DNA from 3 places in the Shewanella sp. MSW genome. Region 3 is predicted to be linked to each of the others. Evidence: riboswitches for the same ligand, from Rfam matches in the RefSeq annotation. Region 3 holds a riboswitch; each other region holds the start of a gene.

Region 1 (3,278 bases), on a different contig from region 3:
AAAACACCCGCCATCAGGGCGGGTGCTGTTAACGCAAGCTATTGGGTGGCAGCTCAGACATTAGTATTCTTGGGTTGTTGCCATTTGAGCCACACCAATCCCAGCAGGAACAATACACAGCTACAGGCAAGCCCCAACCATACCGACTCGGTAAAACCGAGCACTATATAACCACCGAGGGAAATAAGCGCCACCAAGACCGCATAAGGCAGCTGAGTCAACACGTGATCGATATGATGACAGCCGGCACCTGTAGATGACAGAATCGTGGTGTCCGATATCGGCGAGCAGTGGTCGCCAAATACAGCACCAGCCAACACGGCCGCCAACATAGGCAACATCATACTGCTGTGGCTGCCCATAGCCATATCGGCAGCAATCGGCAACATGATCCCGAAAGTGCCCCAGCTGGTGCCGGTAGAAAAGGCGGTAAGCCCAGCCAAAATAAATAACACGGCCGGCAGCAAGGCAAAGGGAATATTGCCACTGGCGAGACTGGCCATAAACTTGCCGGTTTCCAATGAACCTATGATCCCGGCTATGGTCCAGGCAAACATCAGAATATAGATGGCCGGCAACATAGAACGGGCACCCGAGGTGAGCGCCTTGAGGATCATCTTGACTTCAATCTTCTGGATAAAGGCCAGCAGCAGCGTTACCACCAGTCCGATGGAAGCGCCAAAAAACAGTGACGAGCCCACATCGGTTTTCTCAAAGGCACCTATGATGCTGAAAGGCAGGCTTTCTGCCGCCAGGGCATCGGCGCCGCTGGAAACCATAAAGTAGAAAGTCGCTACCACCAAGACACCTATGGGCAGGAACAGGCCGTGCACCTGACCGGTTTCCGCCTCGGGCAGATCGGCATTGGCACCGGGAGGCAGTCCCTTGGACTCATCATAGAGATTGCCTTTGCGAGCATTAAGCTCGTGTTTGCGCATGGCGCCGATATCCAGCTCCATATAGGCCACGCATAGCAAGAGCGCCAGGGCAAACAGGGCATAGAAGTTCATCGGGATCATCTGCACGAAAGCGCTCAGATGTCCGGTCTCGGTAAAACCATGAGCCGTGAGAATACCGCCGATAAGGGCAATAATATAGGCACCCCAACTGGAAACCGGCGAGATAACGCACACAGGCGCTGCGGTTGAATCCAAAAGATACGCCAGTTTGGAGCGGGAGATATAATATCTGTCGGTCAGCGGTCTAGCGATACTGCCCACCACCAGGCTGTTGAAGTAGTCATCGATAAACACCACACAACCGAGAAACATGGTTAGCAGCTTAGCATCACGACGATTGCGGATATGCTGTCTGGCCCAGTTGGCAAAGGCTCTGGCAGAGCCACTAACAGTAATCAGTGCAGTGATCATTCCCAGCAGCACCAGGAAACCCAGAATATACAGGTTCCAGGCATTAAAAGCGCCATCGTCCCAAACCAGGGAAAGCACCCTTTGCCCCAGATAAACCCCGGTATCCAACACCGACCATTGATTGAGCAACAAGGCTCCGATCAGTATTCCCAGCCCTAGAGATAACAACACCCGCCGGGTGAAGATCGCCAATAAAATTGCCACAACCGGCGGCAACAAAGAGAGTGCCGAGTCGGCATAACTTAGTACTGTCATTGAGTCTTGTTCTTCGTTAAATACGAATGGAGGGCAACTGAACTGGTGGGAAAAGGCAAAAACATACCGAGTAGCACCTGTCCTTTCAGTAGCGCTCCATAGTAACGTCAATCTGTCATCCCGACAGAATATACTATGGCAGTGCTGCCCCTATTTGGTAACAGCCCCAGCGGTGGACTTTGATGAGTCGCAACCCCTTCGGCACCAAATCCTTTCGCGATACATAAACGGAATCACCCTGCTTACCGCTACTGATATTTAGTGCGCCTCTACTTCTCAGGACGCCTGATTTCAGGCGTGAGGCACATAAAAACATAGGCGGCTTTGAGGATGCTACCCCAAAGCCGCCTATCGTGACCTAGATCACAGATTAAATCAACTCGTTCAACTTGGGCACCACATCAAACAGATCAGCTTCCAGACCATAATCGGCAACCTGGAAAATAGGCGCTTCAGGATCTTTGTTGATAGCCACTATGACTTTTGAATCCTTCATCCCGGCCAGATGCTGAATCGCTCCGGAGATACCCACAGCAATATACAGCTCTGGCGCCACAATTTTACCTGTCTGACCGACCTGCAAATCATTGGGAACAAATCCGGCATCTACGGCGGCCCGTGATGCACCTACGGCGGCGCCAAGCTTATCGGCCAAGGTTTCCAGCATGGCAAAGTTTTCGCCACTGCCCATACCGCGACCACCGGAAACAATCACTCTGGCACTGCCAAGCTCCGGACGAGCCGACTCGGTCAAACTCTGAGAGACAAAGCTGCTCTTGGCGTCAAAGACGCTGTCGAGCTGATTGATTTCAGCTGAACCTGTCTCGGCAACGGCGTCGAAGGCGCTGGCGCGCACTGTGGCCACTTTCTTGTTATCCAGACTCTTAACGGTCGCCATGGCGTTACCGGCATAGACGGGACGGACAAAAGTATCGGCATCGATCACCTTGGTGATCTCAGAAAGTTGAGCCACATCCAGCAAAGCCGCCACTCTTGGCAGTATATCCTTACCCTGGCTTGAGGCTGCAGCCAGAATATGGCTGTAGTCGCCACTCAAAGACAAGATGAGCTCACCAATATTGTCGGCAAGATGAGCACCATAGGCAGGATTATCGGCCAACAGTACTTTACTGACACCTTCAAGCTTGGCGGCGGCATCGGCTGCGGCCTTGCAATCCTGACCGGCAACCAAGAGGTGAATATCTCCACCTATGGCTTTGGCCGCGGCGACGACTTTGGCTGTGTCCTGTTTCAGGCTGGCATTATCGTGTTCTGCTATTACTAATACGGCCATTTAGATCACCTTCGCTTCGTTTTTCAACTTGTCCACCAGCTCCTCAACGGAAGCCACCATCACACCCGCCTGACGGCTGGCCGGCGTTGCTACCTCCAACACCTGTACGTGCTGCTTGAGAGTCACTTCCAGATCCTCAATGCTCATGGTTTCCAGCGGCTTGCGCTTGGCCTTCATGATATTGGGCAAAGAAGCATAGCGAGGCTCGTTTAGACGCAGATCCGCTGTAACTACAGCCGGTAGAGGCATGGACAGAGTCTGTAAACCACCATCCACTTCACGGGTAACCAGCAAAGTTTCACCTTCCAGCTTCACTTCAGATGCAAAGGTTGCCTGAGGCATACCGGCGAGCGCCGCCA
Region 2 (3,278 bases), on a different contig from region 3:
TATGTTGCCATCTCGGTTGCCGCTTCAAAACGTCGTTGAAAAATTTTTTGATTTTTTTAACCCTTTTGTCAGCCGGCTGCGTTTCTATGGTCAACGAAAGCGAACTTTTTGGAGAACCAAGATGAAAAAATCTCTGCTGAATCTGGCGCTGATAGGCGCATTGTTACCCGCTACTCTGATGAGCCACTCAGTACTGGCTCAGGATAGACCTCTGCTGGAAACCACAGGCGTCAGCCAGATACAGGTTGAGCCCGATATGGCCGAAATCCATGTTGAAGTGTCATTAAGCGAATCTGATGCCAAGGCGGCCAAGGCCGCATCCGACCAGGCGGTGGCCGCTTTTATCGAGCGCCTGCTCAAGGCCGGGGTCGCCAAGGAGTCGATTGCCGCCGCCAATCTGAATCTGCAACCTGAGTATGTTTACCTCAAGGACAAGGCGCCCGAGCTCAAGGGCTATCGCGCCAGTCGCAGTGTGACAGTGTTGGTGAAACAGTTGGATCAGCTCAATCCCATACTGGACTCGGCGTTAATAGGCGGGATCAACAAGGTGAACCAGATCAACCTTAAGTCCAGTAAAGAAGCCGAGATGCGCAAGCAGGCGCGGCAGGCGGCCATTGAAGATGCCAAGCAAAAGGCCAGTGAACTGGCGGCCGGATTCGGCGAGAAACTCGATGGCGTCTGGTCGATTCGTTATTTCGACCAAGGCCCGGTGCGTCCTGTGATGTACAAGGCCGCCATGATGGCCGAAGGTGCTATCAACCAGAGCTATGAGTATGGCCAGGTAACCTTCTCCGACAGGGTCGAGGTCAGCTACAAGCTGCGTGACTGAGGTAAGCATTCGGGTGAGAGCCGTTGGCTCGCTGATGGAGCGAAGCAGTTTTTAACCGTGGCTCGTGAACAAGCGGTGCCGGTATTGCTAGGCCGTGACATGAGTCACTTCCTCTGGGCGTAATGCCCGCCTAGCGGGATATTTACCGCCAGAGGCGCAATCCGGCTTGCTATTGGAGCTGTGATAGTTAGAATGCCAGTCGAATACCTTTGAGTAGAGGCGCGCTGCCTAAAAGTAACCGGGAAGAGGGTGATGCCTTTGAGGCCCGGGGAAAGGAGTCGGCGCCGAAGTAGCCAGGCCATCAAACCTAGCTGCTGGTTCTGTATCTAACAGGTGCAGGACTGCCATAGTTATCCACTATGGAGCGCTACCTGAAGGAGCTGAGAAGTTTCTGCCCTCCTTGGTCTGAGTTTCTTCGATCCTATCGGTAGATCTCCACCTTTCTTGGTGTAAAGAGATCATGAATATCATGCATTTTGCGGACTCTCCCTGGTCCATAGTTCCTCCTCTGCTGGCGGTTGCGCTGGCGATCATCACCCGTAGAGTACTGCTCTCCCTTGGGGTAGGCATAGTCGCCGGCAGCCTGATGTTGCAGCAGTTTTCACCGCTGCAATCGCTGCGCTACCTGTTTGACAGTGTGCTGAAAATCTTCTGGGTCGATGGTGCTCCCAACAGCGATAACCTGAATATGTTGCTGTTTATGCTGCTGCTGGGTGGGCTTATCAGCTTGATGACCGCCTCGGGTGCGACCCGGGCCTTCGCCGAATGGGCCGCCAGGCGCTGCCAGAGCCGCAAGGGCGCCAAGTCGCTCACCGGCTTGATGGTGTTTGCCTTTTTTATTGACGACTTCTTCCACAGCCTGTCGGTGGGGCCCATTTGCCGCCCTGTGACCGACAGATTCCAGATCTCCCGCGCCAAGTTGGCCTATCTGCTGGACTCGACTGCGGCGCCCGTATGCGTATTGATGCCCATTTCTTCCTGGGGGGCCTATATCATCGCCCTGGTGGGCGGCATACTCGTGGCCCATGGGGTGACAGAGCAGAGCCCGATCGCCGCTTTTGTGCAGATGATCCCCATGAACCTCTATGCGGTATTTACCCTGATCATGGTGGTGGTGGTGATCGCTTTCCAACTGGATATTGGGCCGATGCGACAGCATGAGCAGCGGGCGCTCGAAGGTAAGCTCTGGGATGAATCCAAGGGCAGGCCCATAGGACTGGATATGGAAGCCCCGGCCGACAGCCGCGGCGGCATGCTGGATATGGTGTTGCCGATAGTGACACTGACGGCGGCGAGTATCTATTTCATGCTGGACTCAGGGGCTCAGGTATTGGCCGCCAATGGTCAGGCCTTCAGTGTGCTGGGCGCCTTTGAACATACCAATGTGGGCTCATCTTTGGTTTATGGCGCCCTTTGCAGCCTGGCGGTGTCCGGCTTGTTGGCCCTGCGTCTCGGCCTTGGGATATCCACTTGGCTGCGCGCCGCCCCCAGAGGCGTCATGGCCATGTTGCCGGCTATCAATATACTGCTGTTTGCCTGGACCATAGGCGCCGTGGTGCGTGACATGGAAACCGGCAAATATCTCGCTAGCCTGGCTAACGGCAACCTGCCCGCAGGGCTGCTGCCTGTGGTGGTGTTTGTGCTTTCCTGCGCCATGGCCTTTGCCACAGGCACCAGTTGGGGCACTTTCGGTATCATGTTGCCGCTCGCCGGTGATATGGCTGCCGCCAGCGATATTCAACTCCTGCTGCCCATGTTGTCGGCTGTGCTGGCCGGCGCTGTGTTTGGCGATCACAGTTCGCCCATCTCCAGTACCAGTATTCTGTCGGCCACCGGTGCCGGCTGTCACCATATAGACCACGTACTGACCCAGTTGCCTTATGCCCTGACAGTCGCCTTCGGGGCAGCGCTCGGTTATCTGGCCATGGGGCTGCTGCATTCCACCCTGGCCGGTTTCCTGGTGAGTGCCGCTTGGTTTGCACTCTTCTGCCTCTACCACGCCAGGCGTTTCCAGGCGGCTCCCGAGGCCGCCATCGGCTGAAGCTGAGATGGGATACCAAAACGCCCCGGGAGTTTTTCCGGGGCTTTTTACTCTTGCCAAAGGCTTGCGCGAAGATAAGGAGTCTCAGTGATCCAGATAGAGATAGTTCTGCCAGCTTTTCATCCTTATCAATACCTTACGCATGATTGATACATGCTCAAAGCTGTCGGAATAGATGGCGATCTCCACATTGGTACCCAGTGGCAAATGATACTGACTCAGGTCATCCAGCGGCTTGAGTTTCACCAGAGGTCGGCCGTTGAGGCGAATTTGTGACGAGCCATAGAGCTGCCCCTGCGCCTGCACCTGAGATTCACCTATGGCCGGCAGCACTTCGACCACTTCGGCTTGAAACACTTTGCCCGGCAGAGCGCGGAAGATCAGCTCGGCCTTGAAACCGGGTTTCAG
Region 3 (3,278 bases):
TGTTCAAGCTGCATCCTGAGCACCTTCAAATAAGTTACGATGCAAAGCGGCCACCACATCACCGGCTTCGGCTTCAGACACCAAGACACAGAGATTGTGTGGACTGGCACCCTGACAGATCATTCGGACGTTATGGGGTTCGAGCACTTCAAACACCCGGCGACAGATCCCTGCGGTAGTGGCTATCTTGTTGCCAATGATCGCTACCAGGGCCAGCTTGTCTTCCACCCGCACCCGGCAGTTTTGCGATAACTCCTGCAGCAGAGCTTCCGTCAGAAGCCCCTTACCGGCTGAATCTGAGCCTGTTTTGTCCAGGGTCAGCGACACATTCACCTCTGAGGTGGTAATGAGATCGACACTGATCTTGTGCCGCGCCAACACAGCAAAGGTCTCAGCCAAAAAGCCCTGGGCATGCAACATCTGCAAACTATGCAAGTTAAGCAGGGTCTGATCTCGTCTCACGGCAACGGCCCTGAATACCGGCTCATCTTCCACTTGATGGCGGATCCAGGTGCCGCCTTTTTCCGGCGCCCGACTGGAACCGACAAACACTTGGATCTGTTGGCGCACCGCCGGCAAGATGGTGGCAGGGTGTAACACCTTGGCGCCAAAAGTAGCCATCTCCGCCGCCTCATTAAAACTGATTTCTGCGATAGGCCTGGCGTTGGGAGCCAGTCTGGGATCTGTGGTGTAAATCCCTTCTACATCGGTCCAGATCTCAACCGCATCGGCTTGCAAAGCTTCTGCCAACAGAGCCGCGGAATAATCACTGCCGCCACGCCCAAGGGTAGTTGTTCGCCCCTCGGCATCGGCACCGATAAACCCCTGGGTCACCAACAGTTGCTGCTCAAGCAAGGGTTGTAATTTCTCTGTCGCCAGTCGCTTCAGTTCGGCGATTTGTGGTTCGGCCTTGCCGAAATGGCTATCGGTACGCATCACCTGACGCACATCAAAGGCGCTGGCCTTGGCACCGCGTTCTCTCAATACCGCGGCAAACAGCGCTGAAGAGCATTGCTCACCAAGGGACAGGATCTCATCAACCATAGCATTACTCGGCCCCTGCAACAGCTTGGCACTGAGCGTTGCCATACGGCTGAGCAAGGCATCCAGCGCCGCGGCAACAGCAGCAGGTCTACCAAGTTTGTCCAGAATCGCATATTGAATGCTGGCAATATCTTTCAATAATTTGAGACGGCGCTCATCCCCCATGTCTGCCTGAGACAACTCCACCAACAGATTGGTTACGCCACTGGATGCACTCACCACAACCAGACGAGTAGCCGAATTTCCAAGCACTATATCGGCACAGCGATTCATCGCCTGATAATCGGCAACTGAGGTACCGCCAAACTTGGCAACAACAAGAGACATCAGCGCATTCCCCCACAGGCAGGTGACAGGGAAAGGTCGACAACGAGAATAGACTTCATGAGTTAAGCTCCGAACAGATAACGTTCGAAGAGCCTGGTGCTGAGATAACGCACCCCAAAGTAGGGACAAAGCGATCGTCACCAGAAGCTCTCCACCAAAAACCAGGTGACAGCCGCCAGGATTCAGCCTGACCAACCGACCGGAGAGCGTTACCAATACGCATCCCGACCTCGGCGTTAATCTCCCTCATGAGCCGTCATAGGAAATTGGTTTCCTCTGACTCACTACCTAGTTAACGCTCCTCTTCTGTTCCTTTCTTGCGAAAGGGATGAAAAAATTAGCAATAAAGCCCTTATGAAGTCAATGCTAATTTGCATCCGATGAAATATCCTCAACTTATTTATCACTAAGTTCAGGTAATTCATTGACCAAACGAGCTCGGCTTGCAAATAATCCAAGCTCTATTTCATGCTTGCCTTTATGGCAGGGCACTAATGTCAGTAAGCCTTTATCCACATAATAAAGTGCATTCTGACGGTACTTGAATGCCAGTTCGATTGCCGCAGCCTTATCCAAAAACAGGGCCCAACTTTTTTCCATATGACTGAGATCCTCAGCCGCACCTATAATAGCCCGATAGGGTATGCCGAGCTTATCAATATCACCTTGTAATTGCCGATCGAGAAGACGGTTCTGGCAGGAAGTCAATTTTTGCCCCAGAGGGTTATGGGCGGTGACAATGGCAAAAGGAACAGCGGAAGAAAACGACTGAGTCAAAAAAAAGCATGCGCTCTGGTAGTACTGCCAGAGACTTTCAAATGCAGCATCCATTGTAGTATCTGTCTCTAATGAACCGGAGTTATTCTAGCAAAGGCTTACGAAATCCCCTAGCCCCGTGAGCAAGCTCACAGTAAGACAAAACACAAAACGCTTAAGTTTCAATATCTAACATAAAAACTTGTGACTTAGATCATAGTTAAACATTAATTTGTTAACATTTCATTTGTTAACAAATGCCTAATCCTAGTACAATGGATTGTATCGACAGAGACCTAGAGTTAAGCGTGTGACCAGGCTAGCGCCATTACGCGACAGCATAAGTCTCTAATGATAACGACTCTGTACCAAATGTAATCTGGTTTTAAGATCGCATTTTCTGGATTTTCCATGTCTTTCAGGAACTAAATCCCGCCACTGGGAATCCTAGAGAGTACAGTTCGCGCCTCTCCAGGTGGAGAGCATACTTTTTGCTAATCATGAAGTGTGTTGCCGTTTCATTTCAGTTTTGAACAGCACTTACGTGAACCCTGTGAATGTTGGCGTTTTAGAGAGTATAGCGGAGCGTCACCCGCGCTCATGGTTAGATAAACTGATTTAATTAGGTAAATAACATGCAAAACCCGCACATTCTGATCGTTGAAGATGAAGCCGTTACCCGTAACACGCTGAGAAGTATTTTCGAGGCAGAAGGTTATGTGGTAACCGAAGCCAATGATGGCGCAGAGATGCACAAAGCCTTGCAGGAAAACAAGGTGAACCTGGTGGTTATGGATATCAATCTGCCAGGTAAGAATGGTTTGCTGTTGGCGCGGGAGTTGCGCGAAATCAACAATATCGGCCTCATCTTCCTTACCGGTCGTGATAACGAAGTAGACAAGATCTTGGGCCTGGAAATCGGTGCCGATGATTACATCACCAAACCGTTCAACCCTCGTGAGTTGACTATTCGTGCCCGCAACCTGCTGACTCGTGTCAACAGCTCAGGTGCTGAAATTGAAGAAAAGGCCGCCGTGGAACATTATCGTTTCAATGGTTGGAGCCTGGAGATCAACAGCCGTTCACTGGTCAGCCCTCAGGGTGAGTCTTACAAGCTGCCGCGTAGCGAATTCCGCGCCATGCTGCACTTT

What was found. Region 3 has a riboswitch for lysine ahead of lysC (lysine-sensitive aspartokinase 3). Riboswitches for the same ligand answer to the same signal wherever they lie in the genome.
Region 1: another riboswitch for lysine. It lies ahead of AYI96_RS12780 (Na+/H+ antiporter NhaC family protein); the one in region 3 lies ahead of lysC (lysine-sensitive aspartokinase 3).
Region 2: another riboswitch for lysine. It lies ahead of AYI96_RS14590 (Na+/H+ antiporter NhaC family protein); the one in region 3 lies ahead of lysC (lysine-sensitive aspartokinase 3).

The regions. Positions count from the first base shown of each region.
Region 1 is NZ_LVDR01000010.1:157,678-160,955, forward strand. It holds gene AYI96_RS12780 (Na+/H+ antiporter NhaC family protein) at 54-1,625, opposite strand; lysine riboswitch at 1,707-1,905, opposite strand; gene AYI96_RS12785 (electron transfer flavoprotein subunit alpha/FixB family protein) at 1,996-2,919, opposite strand; gene AYI96_RS12790 (electron transfer flavoprotein subunit beta/FixA family protein) at 2,920-3,278, opposite strand, start outside.
Region 2 is NZ_LVDR01000013.1:83,130-86,407, reverse strand. It holds gene AYI96_RS14595 (oxidative stress defense protein) at 122-829, shown strand; lysine riboswitch at 1,036-1,207, shown strand; gene AYI96_RS14590 (Na+/H+ antiporter NhaC family protein) at 1,290-2,870, shown strand; gene AYI96_RS14585 (HlyD family secretion protein) at 2,955-3,278, opposite strand, start outside.
Region 3 is NZ_LVDR01000003.1:87,659-90,936, forward strand. It holds gene AYI96_RS03600 (succinylglutamate desuccinylase/aspartoacylase family protein) at 1-14, opposite strand, end outside; gene lysC (lysine-sensitive aspartokinase 3) at 4-1,371, opposite strand; lysine riboswitch at 1,508-1,685, opposite strand; gene AYI96_RS03610 (DUF3293 domain-containing protein) at 1,768-2,202, opposite strand; gene arcA (two-component system response regulator ArcA) at 2,763-3,278, shown strand, end outside.